4 regions of the Bacillus sp. DJP31 genome follow, and region 3 is predicted to be linked to each of the others. Evidence: riboswitches for the same ligand, from Rfam matches in the RefSeq annotation. Region 3 holds a riboswitch; each other region holds the start of a gene.
The links. A riboswitch is a leader RNA that binds a small molecule or an ion and turns the genes downstream of it on or off. The one in region 3 is predicted to bind cyclic di-GMP.

Region 1 (5,422 bases), on a different contig from region 3:
ACCATCTCCTGCTTCAGCAATTACCTCGATATCGGGCTGTGCAGAAAGGTAGGCAGAAACTCCGATTCTTACCATCTCATGGTCATCAACAAAAAGTACCTTTATCATTTGATTCAACTCCCTCAACATTCATTAATGGTACCTTCACTTCAAGTCTAGTACCCGTATTTTGTAGGCTCACAATTTTCATGATTCCACCGATTTCAACTGCACGTTCATGCATGATTTGTAATCCATATGAACCTGTCTTAGTCGTTTCAACATCAAATCCAATTCCGTCGTCCACTACACGAAGAATCATAAATTCATCTCGTTTAATGAGCAGTACTTCAAGCTTTGAAGATTTTGAATGTCTTAATGTATTAGAGACTGACTCTTGTAAAATTCGGAACAAATGGTCCTCAACACCTTTATCTAATTTGACATCTTCAATTTTCCATGTGATGTCCATCGGTACCTTTTGTGTGAGTTCAACCAGCAGTTCTTTCATTCCTTCTTGTAAGGACTTTCCCTTCAATGCTACAGGTCTTAAATGTAAAAGCAATGCACGCATTTCAGATTGTGATTGATGAATGGCTTCTTCAACCATTAGTAATTGTTTGGTTTCACTGTCATCGTTAGATGTTTTTGATTCTGTGATGGCTGACATAAGCATTGAAGCAGCAAAAAGCTGTTGACTTACAGAATCATGAAGCTCTCTTGCCAACCTAGTTCGTTCCTGTGAAACAATATCCTGGACACGTTTTTCTTGATTTTCCGCTTTTTCAGTTGCTAGCTTTTGTGAAAGTTTAACTTGTTCAATCATCTGCTTTTGTATTTTTTTCAGTTGGATCCAAATCGGCTTCAGTTCCGGGTCGAGTGATTCCTCGTTAAATTGTTTTCCAAGCTCTACACCCTGCATAACCTCTGTTACGCTTTTCACCTGGCTCCTCCATGCTAATCCTGATATTAGTCCAAAAATGAGACCTGTTAAAATACTTAAGCTAGGTGCAAATAGCAGTAGAGGAATATCCATAACAGTACGTTCCCATAACGAAGACCATTTCTCAAGTGGAAAACTGATAAAAAACAAGATTGAAGCAATCAATAAGATGATTATAGAAAGGAAAATGTACGCGATCATCTGTCTCTGGATGATTTTCATACCCTTACCACCTCTAAGTCCCCGACTAGCATAGAGGTGATAATCTTAACTTTCTGCTCTGCACCACCATATTCTAAGGTTTGATAGTACAGTATTTGGTTCAGAGTCTTTACTTCTTGATGTTCTAAAATAGTAGAGGATCCATAAAGGACTGCATGTCTTACACTAAGTTCCATCTCATATGGAACTAGAATCTTTAAATTACCGACAAAATTTCGAATGGATATGACTGATTCCCCTTTTGGCAACACCGTATTACTTAAGTCAATCGTCGTATCTCCTACTCCCGTTTGAATGTTTACATCATTCCATTCATAAACATGGTCTGGGGTTTGCTGACGCCCAAATAAAACTTGTTTAAATAGGGGATGTTTATTTATTACGGTACCTTGCACTAAGCTAGTTTCTTCTATAATAGGCAGTACCTTGAGTGGGTGTTGTTTAGACTGAACGTATTGAACTATAAAATACAATATAATGGCTAATAACATAAACTTGAAAGTCATCATTGTAACAACTGTAAAGAATAACCCAACACAACCAAACCAAAACAAGATTTTCCAAAGTGTTCTGGTCATTTTCTTTCTTCCAAAATAAACACATGTGCCAAATAGAAACATTGAAAAGACAATCCCACCATTAAAGAATGTTACTTCAATTAAGAGCAGAACAATAGCCGCTATCATAATCATACTCACATAGTCTGTTTTTCTACGATTGAACACAGGGTATCCCCCTTTCTAGAAAGTCATTAATGAGGAAAGAGAAGTAACCTCTCTAATTATAAACCAAAAAGCGTAGTTTCCTACGCCTTTAGCATATCATGCTTTTGTTATGAAATAGAATGAGATTGATCCTTTTTTTGTTCTTTTTCTAATTGAGAAATGCGAGAATCGATTGTGCTCCGGTAATAATCAGAGTTCACTTTTTGTTCTAGCCGATCTAAATAGCTTTCCGTTTCTGAAACACTAGTTGCAGCATTATTTGAGTAGTTGAATCCAGTTTCAACTACTTGGTTCATTCTGTAGTTTGCGCGAGCTATATTCTCTTGTCCCATAAGCTCCAGTCGCTTAAGATTCATGTCTTTTAACTTATGCTTCATCTCTTCATATTTCTTCTCAAGCTCTACTAATTGTAGTGTGGTCTTTTCTAATGCCGAACGAATTCTTACTGAACGCTCCTCATATTGCACTTGCTCCTGTGATGCAAACTCACGCAACTCAGATTCACCTGCTCTTAATGCGATCTCTACTTGCTGTTTACGCTTCTCCGAAAATTGGCAAGCAACATTGTATTCCTTAGTAAACTCTTCCTTTAAAAGATATTGACGTTCCAATAGCTTTCGAACCTTTTCTACCTCATGTAAATCTGCAGAAATTGAATTCTTGATTCGATTAAATAAACCCATGATTACTCTCTCCTTTTTCGCTTTTTTAGTTTTTGTTTAATTCTGCCCACTGCTTTTCAAAGCTAGTAAACGGATCTAGTTCTTCTTTTACAGCATCATCTGTGTTCTTCCATTTTTTATATATAATGTACAATACATACGCTGCAGCTAAGCCTAAAACTGCTGGCACATTGGAAGCAGATGCTACAAGTGCAATCAATCCAAACACTGCCCACACAACTTTACTTGCTGAGGACTCTGACTTCATAAACCCCTTATATGAGTAGTATAAAATCACTAAACTAATGACTAGCCCAACTAAAGGAGCTACATTTGCTAGCAACACCACTGTTGCAAGTACACCAACTAATAACAACCCGAATTTTTTCATTCCTTACTTCCTCCTTTCGTTTCAATGTCTTAATCTTACCTGTACCTCGGATCTTGCATAATGCACCTAAGATATATCTTTCTGTAAGACTTGAGACCTAATGGTTTTGTTTTTAATTGCCTCTTGCACGAGTTATCTCTATATAGATAACAAACCATCAAGATTACCAAATGTAAGCCAAAAAACTTATCGACAATTTCCTTGGAAATATTCGTGAATTATACAAAAATCTACTTCTTTCTTACACTCTTTCAATATAGGATTTACTCCCAACAAGGTAAAAAGTAATTTACAAAGACTAAAGTGTGGTTATTTTTACATTTTATTCATATAAACACTCTTTTCACCCATTTTTTTATAAGAATATAAACTTTTGTAAATTTTTCGAAATCGACATGATTCAACACTTTGTTTGCTTTCTTTCTTTTATAATTCAAATATAGGACATAGGATATAGATTATTTCGTTAAAAAAGCAATATACATAAATATATAACGTTCTTTATAATCAGATAAAGGCAAACCTATTGAAAAGTAGGGACGCAAAGTCACGGGTCTTAGGTTGGGGGATTTCTAACGATGACGGCTGGTCTGCCTGGAATACTAAAAGTATTTTGGGAGGTAGTTTAGAATGGTTAAGGATTTATCAAAGGAATTTGGAAAGTTAGATCAAGAGTGGATTGACTTAATTTTAGAAGCTTTAGATATGGGTATGAGTGTTCAGGAAATTGAAACATTCTTACATAATCAAAACCAAGTTACTAATTTTTAATGAAAGTTCCCAAAAGAACTTTCTTTTTTTCGTTCTTCACATGAACATCTTCTTGGTTATATGTTATAATCGTTATCGAAGGAAGGTGACCTCGATGATTGGCAAACGTATTAAACAATATCGACTACAAAGAAAATTTTCTCTATCTGAACTTGCTGAACGTGCGGGCATTGCAAAGTCATACTTAAGCTCTATTGAACGAAATCTCCAATCAAACCCTTCGATTCAGTTTCTCGAAAAAATTGCAGGTGTTCTAAATGTTCCAGTGAACACATTGCTACATGATGAAGAAGATGAATCTAATCAAGGCGCAGATCTCGATTCAGATTGGGCAAGGCTCGTCCGTGATGCGATGAAATCTGGAATCTCTAAGGATCAATTCCGTGAATTCCTTGAATTTAACCAATGGAAGATGAAAAAATAAAGAGCGTTTCGGTGACATTGTCATCAGGAACGCTTGTTTTTTTTTGAGTGATCCTCCTTTAAATAAAGGTTGAAAATCTAATTTTTCTCTTTTTCTGCGTTTCTTGTTGCTTCTCATAAAGATGGGCAATATGCTCGACTTTAACTACTTCAGCTTGCCTTAACTTTAAGTGTGTAATATCTTTCTGACAAGATGGACAAATCCATTGTCCCGACTCACAACTACTATAAGATGGTCTGATACATCGATCACATGTTTTTTTGTACATATCTATATCTCTCCTCCAAAAAACATCATTAAAAAGTAGGACTCTATTAGGTAATTCTGGATTGATTGACAGAATACAAGCTTAGTAATAAATATGTGGAATATAATTAGATATGTATAAGCTGGTCTTTATTTTTAGATGCGGAAAGTAAATCGGAAAGTTCAAGTATATCCAACTACCAAAAATATACCTTTATAAAGAACAATGAACTCTGATTTTACTTTCGAATGACTAGATAACAAATAAAAAACCTAGTCGGAATGGAAACTTCCAAAGACTAGCTCCGCGTCAAGTTAACATTCTTATCTCATCTTAATATATCAATTAGTTTTCTTAGTTTCTCTTTGTCAATCTTTGCTCTACTCATTTCTAAAGCTAGTTCAATTACTTCTTTATCTAGGTAGAGTAGTTCATCTTGCATATAAACATCCTTGGAAATTAATGAGTGAACATCCACCCCAAGAGCATTTGCGAGTTTCTCAAGCACTTCTATACTTGGATTTTTTTGCTTACCGCTTTCTATAAAGCTTAAATAGGATTTTGATACACCTGAGATTTTAGAAAGCTCAGTTAAGGAAATGCCTCTTCGTATTCGTAAATCTTTAATTTTCTTTCCATCCATGTTTGGTTCTCCTTTTCCTGCTTAAAAGATAATTCCCCCTTACCAAACTATCTAGCCAAGATTAATTCCGGGCAACTATAAATATGAAGCTTTTGTTCAAATCATGGAACAATAGATTCAACTGAATTTTTTAGTTCTTTATTAAGAACGCGCACTAGTTTTAGTATACTTCACTGAAAGAAGAAAAGTAAAGTAGTTAAAAAGTTTCATATAAGCGCTCTATTTCAATCTGTAGACATAGTCTTACAGATTGTTACATTTCTCGACTATTCCTTTGCTCTTTTCTAGACGCCGGCTTCTTGTCTTTACATTAAATGGGCTATTATATTTCAAGAATATCTTACTAAAACTCATGCTCTTTAACCTTTCTCACAATATATACATTCAAATGTAAACGTTTTATTACAAATATATT
Region 2 (5,422 bases), on a different contig from region 3:
TTTAGCATGCTTAAACTATCATTTACATACGCGATTCAGCATTTTCAACTTTCCCAAGAGCAGGAACAAGAAATTAGAGATAAAAGTGATGAAATTAGACCAGTTACCCTACTACCCTTTCCATTTGTTGAGGGTGTCTTAAAAGCTAGTGATACAAACGTTATTATGACTCATAAGAAACGTAAGGAAGTAGAGGAAATACTAACTATTCATGGGTTTGATCATCATTTTGCTGAAATAGTAGCTGGAGACGATGGGTACCCTAGAAAGCCAGATGCCACATCCTATCGTTATTTACATGATAAATACAATCTCGATCTGGCTATCGGAGATCGAGAGCTAGACATTATTCCTGCAAAGGAAATAGGAATGAAAACATGTTTGTTTCAAAATAAGTCGGCTAAAGCAGATTTCTATTTGGATGATTATAAAGCTTTTTTTAGTGTAGTTGTTTTTTAAAAATGTACTCCTCATATATTTCCATTAGCATCTAAAAAACTAATGGAAACTTGTAAGGGGTGAACTAATTGGATAAACGTACAAAAAAGAATGATCCACAGCAAAAAAAAGATTTGACTCTAGTACTGTTAATTCTGAATTCTCTCATGAATTAGTTGTGCCAACACAAATATGATTCACAAAGACAAAGCAAAGAAAGAAAAAAAGGCGAAAAACAACGGTGAATACAAAGGATAAGTAAAAGATATATAGACAAGTGTCAAATTCAATTTGGCACTTGCATATATTAGCTATAAGGAATATAATATTTACAAAAAGTAGGTCTATTGTCATTAATTAGAATTTGAGAAATACTAGATTAGTAGGTCTAAAAAATCATATACAATGAAAAGGCAAAGCTATGGAAACATAGTGACGCAAAGCTATAGGGACTAAGGTTATTACTAAGTTAGCCAGCTACCGTTTCAAGAGACATCTTGGAAAACGGGATGTTTTTTTATTGTGAATTTCGAGGGGATATAAGTGAATAGTCCGTCAACTGTAAAAGGGTCAAATGAGGTTCTGTTACAAGCACAAAATATAGTGTTCGAGTTGATAATAAACAATGCTCCTAACAATATTATCTTTAGTAAAATTTCCGAGAGCTTGGACAAGCTATGTCCTGGTGTTCAAACAGTTGTTCATGAAGAAGACGAGCATTTAGGAATCATAGAAACCGAGTTAGGAAGTTGGTCCATACCGATACAATCTGCATCCGGTAAAATGATTGGTTACATCACTTTCTATCATGTACGAAAAGGATTCCCCGATCCATACGAATTTGAGTTCATAAAGGCTTTCGCTAATATAGCAAGTATGGCTGTTGAAAAAAGAAGATTGGAACAAAAATATTTAAAAAGTGAAGAGCTCAGTAGATTAGTTGCCAACAATATATCTGATCTTGTAAATGTCATTGATTTAAACGGGGAAATTGTCTATGCATCACCCTCTCATTTAACGATCCTAGGATTAGTAACAGAAGAGATAGTAGGGAAAGATGCTAGTAATTACTTACATCCAGAAGACCAAATCGGCATTTCGCAATATATGAGTGAAATTATTTTACATAAGACAGCAATGGTTACAGAATGCCGAATTAGAAAGTCAGATGGAGAATACATTGTTGTAGAATCAAGGGGTGTCCCTGTCTCAACTCAAGAAGGTACTATCGAGAAAATTGTCATTGTTTCTCGTGATATCACGTCAAGAAAGCATGCGGAAGAAACGATTCGTTTTATGGCCTATCATGACTCCTTAACAAGTCTTCCTAACCGAAGAAAATTCAAAGAGAAGTTAGAGAAAATGCTAGTATCTGCGAAGAAAAGAAATGATTCATTCTGCCTTTTATTTATTGATTTGGATAACTTTAAAACGATAAATGATACGTACGGTCATGAAGCAGGTGATCACGTTCTCATAAAAGTGGCAAACCGACTTAGGAAAGGGTTAACAGAGAATCAATTTATTTCTAGATGGGGTGGAGATGAATTCGCTATTTTAGTTAACTCCTGTGATCACTCAAAAGCATATAGATTAGCAGAGGAATTACTAAATGTCATGGATAAGCCTTTTGTGTTAGAATGTTGTGAGGTAAGGATTACTCCTTCGATTGGGGTTAGTACGTATCCAAGAGATGGGGAAGATTTGAAGTCTCTTATCGATAAAGCTGATAAAGCAATGTACCGAGTGAAGGATTCAGGGAAAAATAATGTAACCACTTATTCAATTTAGACCACTTCTAATTCTAATGACGTGGTTATTTTTTTATGAAATAGTCGAGGGTAGTTTCAAGGAGGTATGAAATGCGCTTTTATATAGCTTCAGGATTTGAGAATAAAGAACTTGTGAGAAAGGTGTCTACTACTCTTGTCAAGAAAGGATTCACTCATACATATGATTGGACAAGGAATGATCGAGCAGACTCATTTCAGAAGCTTCACTCCATTGGAGAAGCAGAAAAAGAAGGTGTTAAAACTGCTGATATTTTAGTTGCCCTTTTACCAGGTGGGAAAGGTACACATATTGAGATTGGTATGGCCATCGGATATTACAAATCCGTTTATATTTACTGCGCAGATCCTATTGAAGAACCATCCCTATCATGTACGTTTTACCATATTGATGGTGTTAGATTAATTCATGGACCGATTTCTGAATTAATAGAGGTCATATTCCGTGATTTTCAGGAAGTGATTAGATGACTAGAAGTGGAATGCTTCACCACATAGAACTATATGTATCCGATTTAAAGAATAGCTTAGCCTTTTGGGACTGGTTTCTAAGAGAATTAGGATATGAAGTATATCAGAAGTGGGAGGCTGGACAAAGCTACAAAATTGAAGAAACTTACCTCGTCTTTGTTCAAACAAAGGAGAAATACTTACACATACCTTATCATCGTAGTGGGGTAGGTTTAAATCATCTTGCCTTTCATGCAGAATCCCGTGAGCAAGTTGATCGGATTGCACAAGCTGTCAAGGAACAAGGACTCAACATGCTATATGATGACAGATATCCATACGCAGGTGGAGAAAATTATTATGCCTTGTTTTTCGAGGATCCAGATCGCATTAAGGTTGAACTCGTTGCACCGGCAGAAGACTTAGAGTTATCGTGACGAAAGGGAATGAACCATGAACTAATCATTCGAAAAGCAGAGGAAAAAGACATAAAGGACATAGCAAAAGTCCATGTAGACAGCTGGCATTCAACGTATAAAGGAAATCATTGCCAAAACAAGATAAGATTTAAATCTACTAAAAAATCATACGAAAACCCTACCGTCATATAAATATAAACGGTAGGTTTTTTTGTAGTAGCTTTTTAGAAGTATTTACTTGAATTTTCTGATAAATATTGTATAGTGAAGATATACATACCAACTGGTTAGTAGGTAGAGGGTGGGTGAATCATCTTGAATTTTTCGTATTCGGATAAAGTTAAGCAGCTTCAAGGAAAGCTGACAACCTTTATGGAAAAGAACGTATATCCAAATGAATTGATTTATGAGGAGCAGTTGAATCTTCAACCTACAAGATGGGCGAATGTTCCGCCAATCATGGAAAGTATGAAGGATAAAGCGAAGCAAGAAGGTCTTTGGAATTTATTTTTACCAGATAGTGAATTAGGAGCAGGACTAAGTAACGTAGAGTATGCACCTCTTTGTGAAATGATGGGTCGATCTCTAATTGGACCTGAAGTGTTTAACTGCAATGCCCCTGATACAGGAAATATGGAAGTGCTGGTTCGATATGGGTCACAGGAACAAAAGGAAAAATGGCTGCGCCCTTTATTAGAGGGGAATATACGCTCATGCTTTACGATGACTGAGCCGGATGTGGCTTCCTCGGATGCAACCAATATTCAGGTAAGCATTATTAGAGATGGCGATGAGTATGTGATTAATGGTCGAAAATGGTGGTCGTCTGGGGCTGGGGATCCACGTTGCAAGATAGCCATTGTGATGGGTAAGTCTGATTTCATGGCGCCAAAGTATGAACAGCAATCTATGATTCTGGTACCACTTGACACAAAAGGAGTCAAGATTGAAAGACTTCTATCGGTATTTGGGTACGATCATGCTCCACATGGTCATGCTGAGATAACTTTTGAGAACGTCAGAGTACCCGCGTCAAATATGATATGGGGTGAGGGAAAAGGCTTCGCGATTGCACAAGGAAGATTAGGTCCTGGTAGAATTCATCACTGTATGAGATTAATTGGAGCAGCTGAGAGAGCACTTGAGGATTTATGTAAGCGCGTTCAACAGAGAGTCGCATTTGGTAAAGTTTTAGCAGAACAGGGTGTTGTTCAGGAATGGATTGCCAATTCAAGAATAGAAATAGAACAAGCACGGCTCCTAACGTTAAAGGCAGCCTATATGATGGATACTGTAGGAAATAAAGCAGCAAAAGCAGAGATTGCGATGATAAAAGTTGTTGCACCAAATATGGCTTTACAAGTTATAGATCGGGCGATTCAAGCTCTTGGTGGGGCAGGCGTTAGTGAAGATTTCACTTTAGCGGCACAATGGGCTAATGCTAGAACACTAAGGTTAGCCGATGGACCTGACGAAGTACACCGAGCACAAATTGCCAAGCTAGAGCTTCGTAAATAGTAGAATACTAGTTTTCAAGTAGGAGGAGGTTAAAGCAATGCATGTCAAAGACCTTTTTGATTTATCTGGTAAAACAGCGATTGTAACTGGCGGAGGAAGAGGGCTAGGGGAACAAATTGCAGTTGGTTTTGCAGAAGCGGGTGCTAATGTCGTCGTATGTTCTAGAAAAGTGGAGGCATGTGAGGAGGTCAGCCAGAGGCTTAGAAAACTAGGCGTAAAATCTATCGCCTTAAAGTGTGATATTACCAATCAAGAGGATGTATTGCATGTTGTTGAAGAGACATTAACTGAATTTGGACGCATCGATATTCTTGTCAATAACAGTGGTGCGACTTGGGGAGCACCTGCTGCCACAATGCCTCTAGCAGCTTGGGAAAAGGTTTTGCAAGTAAATGTTACGGGAACATTTATCATGTCACAGGAAGTAGGGAAGGTCATGATTGAACAGAGGTCCGGGAAAATCATTAATATTGCCTCTGTTGCAGGTCTTGGTGGGACAGATCCGCGTTATATGGACACAATCGGTTATAACACAAGTAAAGGAGCGGTCATTACTTTTACAAAGGATTTGGCTGTTAAATGGGGTCAGTTTAACATCAATGTAAATGCTATTGCACCTGGATTCTTTCCAACGAAAATGTCAAAAACCTTAATTGAACATGGAAAAGATCATATCCTTGCCACAACTCCATTAAACCGATTTGGAAACGATGATGATTTAAAAGGAGCTGCACTGTTTCTAGCTTCTGAGGCGTCTAACTTTGTGACTGGGAATGTGTTAGTAGTGGATGGTGGAACACACGCAAT
Region 3 (5,422 bases):
ATTTTATGAGCTCTTCTTCTTGTCTGTTTAATGAAGATTCTTGTGATTCTTTAGTGGTACTAACTCTAGAGTAGATTACGGCATTCATTCTATTATAATTCTCCATCTGCAACTAAAATCATAGAATCTTCTATGTTATGTTTCTTTACCGGTATCTTGATCTTTAATCCTGCCTTCACTTCGTCAGCATTGATTCTATTTTCATATTCAACCCAGTGAATGAATTGTGCATATGTTAAGGAATGCTGCGATGCGTATTTTTCTGCCAAATCCCAGATTGTGTCATTTGTTGAAACCTCAATTTGTACATATTGATCATTTTTTGCATCACCTGATAAATAAGCAAAGAAAAACACAACTAGAATTGAAAGAATAAATGCTATGTAAAAAGATAGATTCATAAGTTTGATTTTCATTAATAACCCTCCGCACTAGAATATTTGTTCGCCTTTAGTATAATGATATTACGAACAAGTGTTTTAGTCAAGTGGTTTTTTCGAACTTATGTTTGTGTATTTTTTTGGTACATGTTATAATGAATGTAATAATATGGAGACAAAGAGGTGTTTACTAATGATGAAGAAACTATCAAAACGTCAGCATGATATCCTAGAGTTTATTAAAAAGGAAGTAAAACTAAAAGGTTATCCACCTTCCGTTCGTGAAATTGGTGAAGCGGTAGGATTAGCTTCAAGTTCAACTGTTCACGGTCATTTAGCAAGATTAGAGAGTAAAGGTTTAATAAGACGTGATCCTACTAAACCAAGAGCTATTGAAATATTGGATCAGGGGGTTGTTCAGCCTTCTTATAGCGGTTCAATTATTAATGTTCCAATCGTAGGAAAAGTAACCGCTGGTCAGCCAATTACTGCCATTGAAAACGTAGACGACTATTTCCCTATTCCTGATCGTTACGTTTCACCAGATGATAATGTATTCATGCTTGAGATAATGGGAGATAGCATGATAGAAGCAGGCATCTTCGATGGAGACCTTGTTCTTGTTCGCCAGCAAAGCACTGCAAACAATGGAGACATTGTCGTTGCGATGACTGATGAGGATGAAGCAACGGTTAAGCGATTCTTTAAAGAAAAGGACTATTTCCGCTTACAGCCTGAGAACTCTACGCTTGAGCCGATCATTCTTAAAGAAGTATCAATCCTAGGAAAAGTAATTGGTGTTTACCGGACTCTTCATTAAGGGGTATGACGGTCAGAGAAGCTTCAAGCAGATAGTATATCATATCTATTACCTTAAAAAGTCTTGGCTACCTAGCCTAGACTTTTTTGTTCCCCCTTATCTTACCCTACTTTTAGTGCAGACTCTCTCATTCACTAATACATGTCATGTCACTATTTCCAACTAACTCCTATTCACTTCTACAATTCTCATATGTTACTATAAACATAGGGAAATTTTACGAAAGTAAGAGACGCAAAGCAACAGACCTAAAGCATATTGCCATGGTAGCCGAGCTGCACTTTGTTAGTAGAGTTGTAAATATCCCTTTCCTAATTTGCCTATAACATTAGTGAAAGGAATCAAAATGAATAAAACCGTACTTATTGCAGATGATTCCTTGTTTATGAGGACCAGGATTAAAAGTATTTTAGAGCGAAATGGATACGTAATTATATCGGAAGCCTCAAATGGTGAAGAAGCATTTGAAAAATACAAGTTACATCATCCTGACATTCTTCTTTTAGACATTTCGATGCCTAAGATTAATGGCTTACAGGCACTAAAGCAAATTATCCATTATCATTCAGATGCAGTCGTTATTATGTTCTCTGCTTTGGGTCAAAAAACTTTAATTATTGATGCGTTGCAGGCAGGTGCCAAGGATTTTATCGTGAAACCGAATTTCGAACAAATTATTCCTGTGTTAAATAAATTTAATTAAGAGACTATTAGCATCTCAATTTGAGATGCATTTTTTTGTTTCTAATGCGACTCAGTCTATTCCAATCAAATTTAATTATCTAAAATCCATTGCTGTCCAGTTCGAAAATGTCCCCTTATTCATATTCTATAATACCTCGTTAAAAGGTGGTGAGAATATGGGATACAATGGTGGAAATGGAAGTGGCTTTGCTTTGATTGTTGTTTTATTCATCCTTTTAATAATAATTGGAGCTTCTTATGCTGGAGGCGGTTACTAATACGGAACCGGTTCATTTAAACACAGATTAAAGTTAAATATCCGTAATGGCTTATGAAACTCCTGGGAGCACTTGCACCGGTGCTCCTTACACATATATATATATCTTCAGATATAAAATAGCCTTACTACCTAATTCGGTAGTAAGGCTATTTTTTATCTTTATTAATAAATCGACATATACTGTTCGCGTTCCCAAGGGTGAACTTGAGTGCGGAACATATCCCACTCAATCTCTTTTGATTCAATAAAGTGGTCCAATAAATGTGCCCCTAATGCGGATTTGATGATTTCATCCGTTTTTAAGTTTTCAAGAGCATGGAAAAGGGTAGCTGGGAGATCAATAATTCCATTTGCTAGACGCTCTTCTTTATTCATGACATAGATGTTACGATCTATTGCCTTTGGTGGTTGAATCTTGTTTTTAATTCCATCAAGACCGGCAGCAAGTAAAACAGCCATTGCCAAGTAAGGGTTAGCAGCAGGGTCTACACTACGAACCTCAACACGTGTACTTAAGCCACGTGAAGAAGGAATGCGGATTAATGGACTTCTGTTACGAGCAGACCAAGCAACATAACATGGTGCTTCATAGCCAGGAACTAAACGCTTATACGAGTTTACTGTTGGATTAGTAACTGCCGTGAAATTAGGTGCATGCTTTAGAATACCTGCAATAAAGTAACGAGCGTCATCACTTAATTGCAATTCTCCATTCGGGTCAAAGAACGAGTTTACTCCATTTTTAAATAGTGAAACGTTTGCATGCATTCCAGAACCATTTACTCCAAATAGAGGTTTAGGCATGAATGTTGCATGTAATCCGTGCTTACGAGCAATTGTTTTTACTACTAATTTGAACGTTTGTATATCATCACATGCTCTAAGTGCATTTGCATATTTAAAATCAATTTCGTGTTGACCTGGTGCTACTTCATGGTGAGAAGCTTCCACTTCGAAGCCCATTTCTTCAAGTTCTAGTACGATATCACGACGGCAGTTTTCACCTAGATCAGTTGGTGCTAAGTCGAAATAACCACCTGCATCATTTAGTTCTAGAGTTGGTTCACCCTTTTCATCTAATTTAAACAAGAAGAATTCAGGCTCTGGCCCTAAGTTGAAATCTGTATATCCTAGCTCTTCCATTTCTTTAAGCACACGCTTTAGGTTATTACGAGGATCTCCTTCAAATGGAGTACCATCTGGATTATATACGGCACAAATTAATCTAGCCACTTTTCCTTTTTCCGCTGTCCAAGGGAATACAACCCACGTGTCTAAGTCAGGATATAAGTACATATCAGATTCTTCAATTCGGACAAATCCTTCAATAGAAGATCCGTCAAACATCATTTTATTATCTAATGCTTTTTCAAGCTGACTAACAGGTATTTCCACGTTTTTAATGATTCCAAGTAAGTCTGTAAATTGCAAACGAATATACTTTACATTTTCTTCCTTTGTAATACGAAAAATATCATCTCTTGTAAATCTTGTCATATTAATTTCCTCCTCGTTTATGAACCACTATCTCTAATGAAAAAATCTCGACATATCACCTTGTTGCCTCAAGGGTGTACGATTAAATCGTCCAGCCTGAATGAGCTCTGCCTTTAATAGCTTACGAAGTTCCACATCACTTAATTCCTTATGAACAACCTCAACACGAGAATCTTCTTGACTTTCCAGCTGCATCACAACTTGTAGAACCTTTTTAATTCCCGCCATATTGACGCCTTGATCAATCAATTCCTTAATCTCAAGCAGTCTATCAACATCATTAAAGGAATATAATCGACGGTTACCTTCTGTTCTAGCAGGTTGCACTAACCCATGCTCTTCGTAATACCGGATTTGACGAGCAGACAACTCAGTCAAGTTCATAACGATCCCTATTGGGAATAAAGGCATATTACGACGTATGTTGTCACTCACTTCAAACCCTCCTTATGTTTCATACTGCTATTATATTCAATGTAAGATAAAGTGTCAAGTCTATGTTAGGTTTTATCACATGTAAATATATAAATGCATTTACTAATTGATTGAACCTCATTAAGGTTGATCGTAATTTCACCTTAACTTCTTTAGATTCTTATGTTATTACAACTCTAGGTGCTACTGAAATAAGGATTATAAAAGATAATATGATTATCCGTTTCGTTTAACTCAGAACGAAATTCTCCGACACCAATTGTTTTTAAGAAAAGGTCAAATATGTGTCTATTTGGGATTTTCTATAGAAAATCTGTTTTCGAAAAACTTTGTTGCTTTTTAGAATAGGGGTTGATTTAAGGGTTGCCTGACCACTTTTTAGAAAGAAAAACACCAACACGACTACTTATTCTGAGCTAGTGGGATAATCAGTAAAGATAATTGTAATTACATCCTCGATAATTTTAGAGAAGAAGAGGTGAAAATCTTCACTAGAAAATTACTGGTACTATGCGAAAAGGCAACCAACATGCATTCTAAAATGATTGCAGTTGGTGATTAATTTGCGTAGTTAGCACTCCCCTATTGTTTAGTGGATATCAGCAAGGATAATGAATCGGAGCATGAGGATATCGTTCTTTAAAGTAATTGAGCACTGGTTCTAAAAATTCAACCATTCCAATTTTGAAAAAGCAATAAAACGTAAATCAATCATGATAGAGTTTGGAGACTAAAAGTGAAAGTAAACAATCCCATCTTAGTAAAATGGGATTGTTTTTTATTCTTGAAATGACTAGAAATACATTTCATTTCATATTGGGGTTTAGCCGAGATACATGTAATTTTGGGCCACAGACTGTATTTTATTTCCAATTATATACTTTTCTTTTTTTTGTAAAAGTATTTGGTAATCATTTTGGTGAATACTTTTGGGAATTGATAAATCGTACTGTAACAAGGTGTAGTCTGGTACGTTTTTTTATTATAAAAAATAAAATATACCCTAATTGAACAAAGAGACGGAATGTGAGAACTAGTGATAGTGTTTCAAGGTCGTTAACCATCCTTAATGCATCCGTTTTCTTTTTACTGATTGAGTATTAATAAAAAAGGTTCCTCAGTAATTTAACCTATACTGAGAAACCTTTTTAGTTTGACTAAGTTACCCTAGACAAAAAACTGTTCTTCAATCATTCTAGCTGACGCCAAGAATGCTATTCTTTGCTTTTTTTCATATTACTGATTGTATTCAATTTTTTTATAGACGAATCGTAAAGGGTATCTTTACTAAAAATCAAGCTCTCTCTTTTACAAAAATCAATAAAA
Region 4 (5,422 bases), on a different contig from region 3:
TTCTTCTCAATTCATCCTTAGCACGAAAATCAATTTCATGAATAGTACTATCAATTGAGGGAGTGACTACATACCAAAGATTATTCCCATTCTGGTCCAATAATGCAGTTTTCCGTCCTTGCATTCTTCTCTTACTCAAAATATCTTCCCATATTGATTTTTGGTAAGGTAGAAGATTTGTCTGAAGCCTATAAAGAATTTCGGGTTGGCTTAGATACCGATCTAATGTAAATGAATTGTATAGATGATCCACGGTTTCTTGGTCATATTTTTGCAAACCGTTCCCCCCCATTTGTTCTTAGTTCCATCCTTGACTGTTAATACTAAGTTTATACTAGTTACCCCTAGTTTTCTACTAATTTGCTACTAATTATAATTGTTTTAATTGATTTATCTTAGCCATCTCCATCTCTTTGGAGGCAAACGAAATTACTTAGAAATTTTCAGTGGAGAAGTAATAAGGAAGGAATTGTTGATTCAAGTCAGAACCATAAAAGAAGAGATGGCCGATGTATTAATCTTTCTTCATCAACTTGCTGATAGTATTGGTGTGGGGACTTATAAGAGAGAGCATATGAGAAAATGGAGAAGAATGCTTTGAAGTATCCAGTGTCGTTTAGATCAGTTTCATCAACTGATAATCTTAAAGTTACTCGCCTTAAGGGAAACCTGTGTGATATAGGATTTACATCTGACGGAAAAGGACTTGCTTCATCCAAAATATCGGCCTCAGACACCTAAACCAATTATTGAAGAATTCGAAATTGAAATACCATAATTTATTTAGCCCTTTCCGCGGGAAGGATTACTACCTTTTAGCGTGATTTTGATTTTACTGCCTGGTTTATACTTGGTCTTTTCAAGATGGGGTTGGGAGAATGCATGTGTAGATCTTTCACATGTGCCTGGTACTATTAATATAGTGCATAGAACTTTCCGGTAATGGAAGGTTCCGTACATGTTTTTTTCCCTAATAAAACAAACTGATTATCCCACTAGCTCAGAATAAATAGTCGTAACCTATTTGTTGGTGTTTTTTCTTAAGGTTCTTTCTTAGATGGTGTTTTTTAAAAATATTCTTTGGTGAATTCTTACCTTTAAAATAATTAGGTTGATTGGAACGGAAGGTGCTCGACTCCTGCGGGAGCAGTGGAACAGGTGAGACCTAGGCTTTTTCACGATAGTGAAAAGAGCCTTCCGTCCCTTGCGCCGAGGAGGCTCACCGCCCACCCCGGGGAATGGTGCAGCCTCTCGTTACAATCAACCCCTATTCTAAAAAGCAAAAAATTTTCTGAAAACAGCTTTTTTTAAAACAATTGATTTCGGAGTATATCATTCTGAGTTAAAGGGATAAGATTAGACTTCCATCCCTTTCGTCTCGGAATTTAGTGATGGTTTCTTTGGGTTATTTCATTTAAATATCTCCTTTTGAATTTAAAGACAGAAAATACCCTTTATAAGATTGTTCCTCTCCTATTGTCTAGAAATTCTAAGTAAACTTAATAACAACCTGTGAAACAAAGAAGTGACACAAGAAAGACCGGGTGGTGAAATGCAACACAAACAATCAAGCCCATATTTAGTTGGACTACTTATTCTATACAGCCACAAACTCTATAACCCTATCAATCTTCGACAAATTTCGAGTGGTGACAGGCACCAAAACTAAAAAAAACCGAAAAGCACTTAAGCTTAACGGTTGTTTAATCCTTTAAATTAGTTGTTTTTTAAAGAAGTAGGTTAGTCGTTCTCCCACCACACTGATTCAGTTTCCTTTGATTCCTGTAATAATAAGATCCTCACTCTTAGAAATTGAAATCTCTGATTGTTGTGGCACTGGATACTTTAACGCATTCTTCTCCATTTTCTTGTAAGCTTCTTCTTCTAAGTCCACACCCATACTATCAGCAAGTTGAAGAAGATAAATCAATACATCCGCCATCTCTTCTTTTATGTTCTGCCTTGATTCATCAATTGCTTCCTCACTGCTTCTCCACTGAAAATTCTCTAAGAGCTCATTTGCTTCCAATGATATGGAAATGGCTATGTCCTTTGGGTGGAGATTAGTTTTCCAACCTCGTTCATCACGGAATTGAGTGATGGTTTTTGTTAATTGCTTCATTAAAAGGATCCCCTTTCAAACTAAAGACAAAATTCACTTAAAAGATTCTGCCTTTTCAATTGCATGTGAACTTCCTCCAAATAATCTTAATGCCATATTGGTATGAAAGTAAAGATTATAACACATCTATCTATAAAATATAAAATTGGCCGAAGTATAAGACTCCTGCTTTAGCTTATCTCTTGATCACATGAAACTAAGTTTTCTATTTAACATCTAAAAAACCACATAATTCTAAGTCATTTCCTAAACGACTAGGATGTCTGCCCATTTTGTTTTCTTTATCCTTAAAACACATTAATGTACTAGTGCTTGTATTTAGTAACTCTAATAATTCTTTTTTTCTACGAACATATTTACTCTTATCGCTACCCCATGCCATTATTATTGTGTCCGTATCTTCTATGGCTTTACGGATGTAAATGTCTGTTTCAATCCTAGTAATATCTTTGTTATTCGATAGTCCCTCCGGATCAGTTGTAATATAAGAAAATAAATTCACTATCATTAAACTTCCATATCCCTTGTCAATCAAGAAATTACTAACCTTCATTACGGAAGTGTCAATCTAATAATTCTCTTGATGGGACATCATTCGTTTCAGCATTGGCTGCGTTTAATATCTCTTTAAATCGGCGCAAATTAATGATTGGCCCCATAAATGTCATGACGACCAACGTTGCTATCGAAAGATCTACCCATCCATTTCCCCAACCCCAGGTGGAGAAGACCAAGTATAAACCAGGCAGTAAAATAAATATCACGCTAAAAGGAAGTAACCCGTCTAACCTCACAGATAAGGCAGCCCAGTTCCGTAATCTTTCTGTCTTTGCAGAATGAAGCATTGAAATCATAGCCAGTAACGTAATTCCGACGGCAACAAACATAATAATTGTTCCTAAGATATGTAAAAATAAAACGATGTTATATATTATAATTCCTCACATCCCTTTGGACTATTTCTTCTAATTTATCATATTTATTGGGAGTAAAGTCCTGATTTTACCAAAAAGTAGTATCCTATCCTTTCACTCGATAATCCGGATTACCCTGCACCCAACCACCGTTTGTATTGACAGAAGAATCACCGTCTCCATCAACCCAAATAGTTGTCCCGTTAGGTAACGTCCGCCAATGTGGTTCTACATGATGTGAATTGGGATTATCAACATGATTTACATTTTCATTAGCAGGTGCTTCAACAGATGGTTGATGAGCTGCAACCTGATGGACATTACTTGATTCCGTGTTACCTTCTGCCATGTTATTTCCACTATCAGCACTTACTCCATCCGTACCATCTACTATATCTATTACTCCAAATGATAGTACGCCTACTGCCCCCGCCATTAAGAGACCCTTAGCTCCACTTTTCAGTCTTTCATTGTCCCCATCGATTACGCCGGTCACAACATTTGCACCGTTTTCAACAATATTAACAACCGTATGTCCTGCTGCTTTTGCCGTATCACCTACTGCTCTGCCAAGATCACCAAGACCTCTATCAAGCTTTTGTTCATCTTGTGTTACGATCGATGTCCCTATATCCCAAACGCCACTTGCTGCTTCACCTAATTTATCTCCGGCAAAATAGGAGGCATTTTTAACACCATCTCCAATTTCTTCAATAAATTTACTCCCTGTAACTTCACCCGTAAATTTAACGGCTCCTCCTACTACTTCCCCTGCAACAGCACCAACAAATGATCCTAACCCTTTTAAAAACCCCATGAAAACACCCCTTAAGTAAAATAAAAAAAGACTAATCCCAATAAAAAGAATTAGTCTTTCAAATGAAAGAATCCTTCGGTAATCCGGCCATCTTAGACGTATTTGCCCTTAGATCCGTGATTTTGCGTCCTCATATTTCTATGAGTTTGCCGTTATCGAGATATTTTACAAACTATATACCTATGACTATATTACCATATGTGGAAAAATATGAAAATACCTAAATAGTGTTACTCAGATTTATTGAATTAACTGGAAGAACATTCGACATGTCTCGACACCATTTTATTATTTATAACTGCCATAATCTATCTATGAATATAGGAGTGAAACAAATGTTGACTCAAGCTGAAGCAAATATGTTGATTTCTTCATTGAAACAACTGCTTACTGATATAAATATAATTAATTTTCCCGAACCAGGGGATAAATTGTTATTAAGTTGTAAGGATGGAAATAATAATACCTATATGATTGATGTAACTCGCGGTAGTATTAAACCCACAAAAAGTACTTTTCAAACCAGACATCGTAAGACTACAGTATTAGTAAGAGTAGATATTGATGGTCCACCACTTGATAACCCTGATGGGGAAGAAGTCCCTTGCCCCCACATCCATATATATCGTGAAGGATTTGAAGATAGGTGGGCTTTTCCTCTAGATGTAAAAATAAAAACAAATACAAAAGATTTGATACAAGTACTCATAGATTTCTTTACATACAATAATATTAGTAATAGACATGAGTTATCATTCAAGGAGGGGATTTATTTGATGGCGTCTAAAGATAATTTAAAAGAGTTATACATTGATTGGCTTAACTCTAAGATTTCATATAAAGATATTGAGTCTGGCACTATTGAAATTACTACTCCCTTCCTTGATCGACATAATGATCGACTACAAATCTATGCAGTTCCTATAGAAAACGGAGAGATAAAATTAACTGATGATGGATTTATTTTGTCAGATTTACAGTTGTCCGGATTTGAATTAGGGAGCTCTAAGAAACGGAAGCAATTATTCAACACCATTATTAATGGATATGGTGTATCATTTAATCCAGAACTCAACGAACTTCAAATCATAACTGACTTAAAAAACTTTCCTAGAAAGAAACATATGTTAATGCAGGCAATGATGACTGTTAACGACATGTTTATGACTTCAAAATCTACTGTATCTAGTCTGTTTGTAGAAGATGTTGGAAACTTCTTGGAAGCGAATGATATTAGATATAATGAAAATATACTACTAGCAGGAAAAAGCGGTTATAATCATAACTTTAACTATTTAATTCCACATTATAAAAAAGCACCTGAACGAGTTATTCATACAATGAATATACCTTCTAAAGGGAATCTCTCAAATGTTATCTTTTCTTGGAGTGATACCCGAGACTTACGAAATAAACTATCTTATAAGTCGGACCTACACATCTTTATTAATGATCAAGAAAGAAGTGTTGATGATAATATATTAAATGCCTTTAAAATTGAAAGTATTAACCCAATCCTTTGGAGTAATCGACAAGCTATGATCGATATATTAAGTGCATAAAAGATAA

Region 1: another riboswitch for cyclic di-GMP. It lies ahead of ACOI1C_RS10260 (anti-repressor SinI family protein); the one in region 3 lies ahead of ACOI1C_RS00850 (response regulator).
Region 2: another riboswitch for cyclic di-GMP. It lies ahead of ACOI1C_RS09595 (diguanylate cyclase domain-containing protein); the one in region 3 lies ahead of ACOI1C_RS00850 (response regulator).
Region 4: another riboswitch for cyclic di-GMP. It lies ahead of ACOI1C_RS19435 (hypothetical protein); the one in region 3 lies ahead of ACOI1C_RS00850 (response regulator).

What each region holds. Positions count from the first base shown of each region.
Region 1 is NZ_JBMERO010000009.1:35,718-41,139, forward strand. It holds gene ACOI1C_RS10235 (response regulator) at 1-108, opposite strand, end outside; gene ACOI1C_RS10240 (sensor histidine kinase) at 86-1,144, opposite strand; gene liaF (cell wall-active antibiotics response protein LiaF) at 1,141-1,869, opposite strand; gene ACOI1C_RS10250 (PspA/IM30 family protein) at 1,977-2,555, opposite strand; gene ACOI1C_RS10255 (flagellar basal body rod protein) at 2,578-2,922, opposite strand; cyclic di-GMP riboswitch class I at 3,429-3,520, shown strand; gene ACOI1C_RS10260 (anti-repressor SinI family protein) at 3,553-3,693, shown strand; gene ACOI1C_RS10265 (helix-turn-helix domain-containing protein) at 3,788-4,117, shown strand; gene ACOI1C_RS10270 (hypothetical protein) at 4,176-4,385, opposite strand; gene ACOI1C_RS10275 (helix-turn-helix domain-containing protein) at 4,693-5,007, opposite strand.
Region 2 is NZ_JBMERO010000008.1:64,595-70,016, reverse strand. It holds gene ACOI1C_RS09600 (HAD-IA family hydrolase) at 1-459, shown strand, start outside; cyclic di-GMP riboswitch class I at 841-923, shown strand; gene ACOI1C_RS09595 (diguanylate cyclase domain-containing protein) at 982-2,229, shown strand; gene ACOI1C_RS09590 (nucleoside 2-deoxyribosyltransferase) at 2,301-2,699, shown strand; gene ACOI1C_RS09585 (VOC family protein) at 2,696-3,115, shown strand; gene ACOI1C_RS09580 (acyl-CoA dehydrogenase family protein) at 3,413-4,615, shown strand; gene ACOI1C_RS09575 (SDR family oxidoreductase) at 4,653-5,422, shown strand, end outside.
Region 3 is NZ_JBMERO010000001.1:155,610-161,031, forward strand. It holds gene ACOI1C_RS00835 (YneB family resolvase-like protein) at 1-88, opposite strand, end outside; gene yneA (cell division suppressor protein YneA) at 93-416, opposite strand; gene lexA (transcriptional repressor LexA) at 577-1,200, shown strand; cyclic di-GMP riboswitch class I at 1,400-1,483, shown strand; gene ACOI1C_RS00850 (response regulator) at 1,547-1,903, shown strand; gene ACOI1C_RS00855 (YjcZ family sporulation protein) at 2,061-2,162, shown strand; gene glnA (type I glutamate--ammonia ligase) at 2,327-3,661, opposite strand; gene ACOI1C_RS00865 (MerR family transcriptional regulator) at 3,695-4,096, opposite strand; gene ACOI1C_RS00870 (hypothetical protein) at 5,311-5,422, opposite strand, start outside.
Region 4 is NZ_JBMERO010000031.1:7,332-12,753, forward strand. It holds gene ACOI1C_RS19410 (Fic family protein) at 1-277, opposite strand, end outside; gene ACOI1C_RS19415 (hypothetical protein) at 473-601, shown strand; gene ACOI1C_RS19420 (nucleotide pyrophosphohydrolase) at 1,766-2,122, opposite strand; gene ACOI1C_RS19425 (DUF1643 domain-containing protein) at 2,328-2,675, opposite strand; gene ACOI1C_RS19430 (DUF2269 family protein) at 2,686-3,060, opposite strand; gene ACOI1C_RS19435 (hypothetical protein) at 3,143-3,853, opposite strand; cyclic di-GMP riboswitch class I at 3,928-4,014, opposite strand; gene ACOI1C_RS19440 (DUF6978 family protein) at 4,189-5,415, shown strand.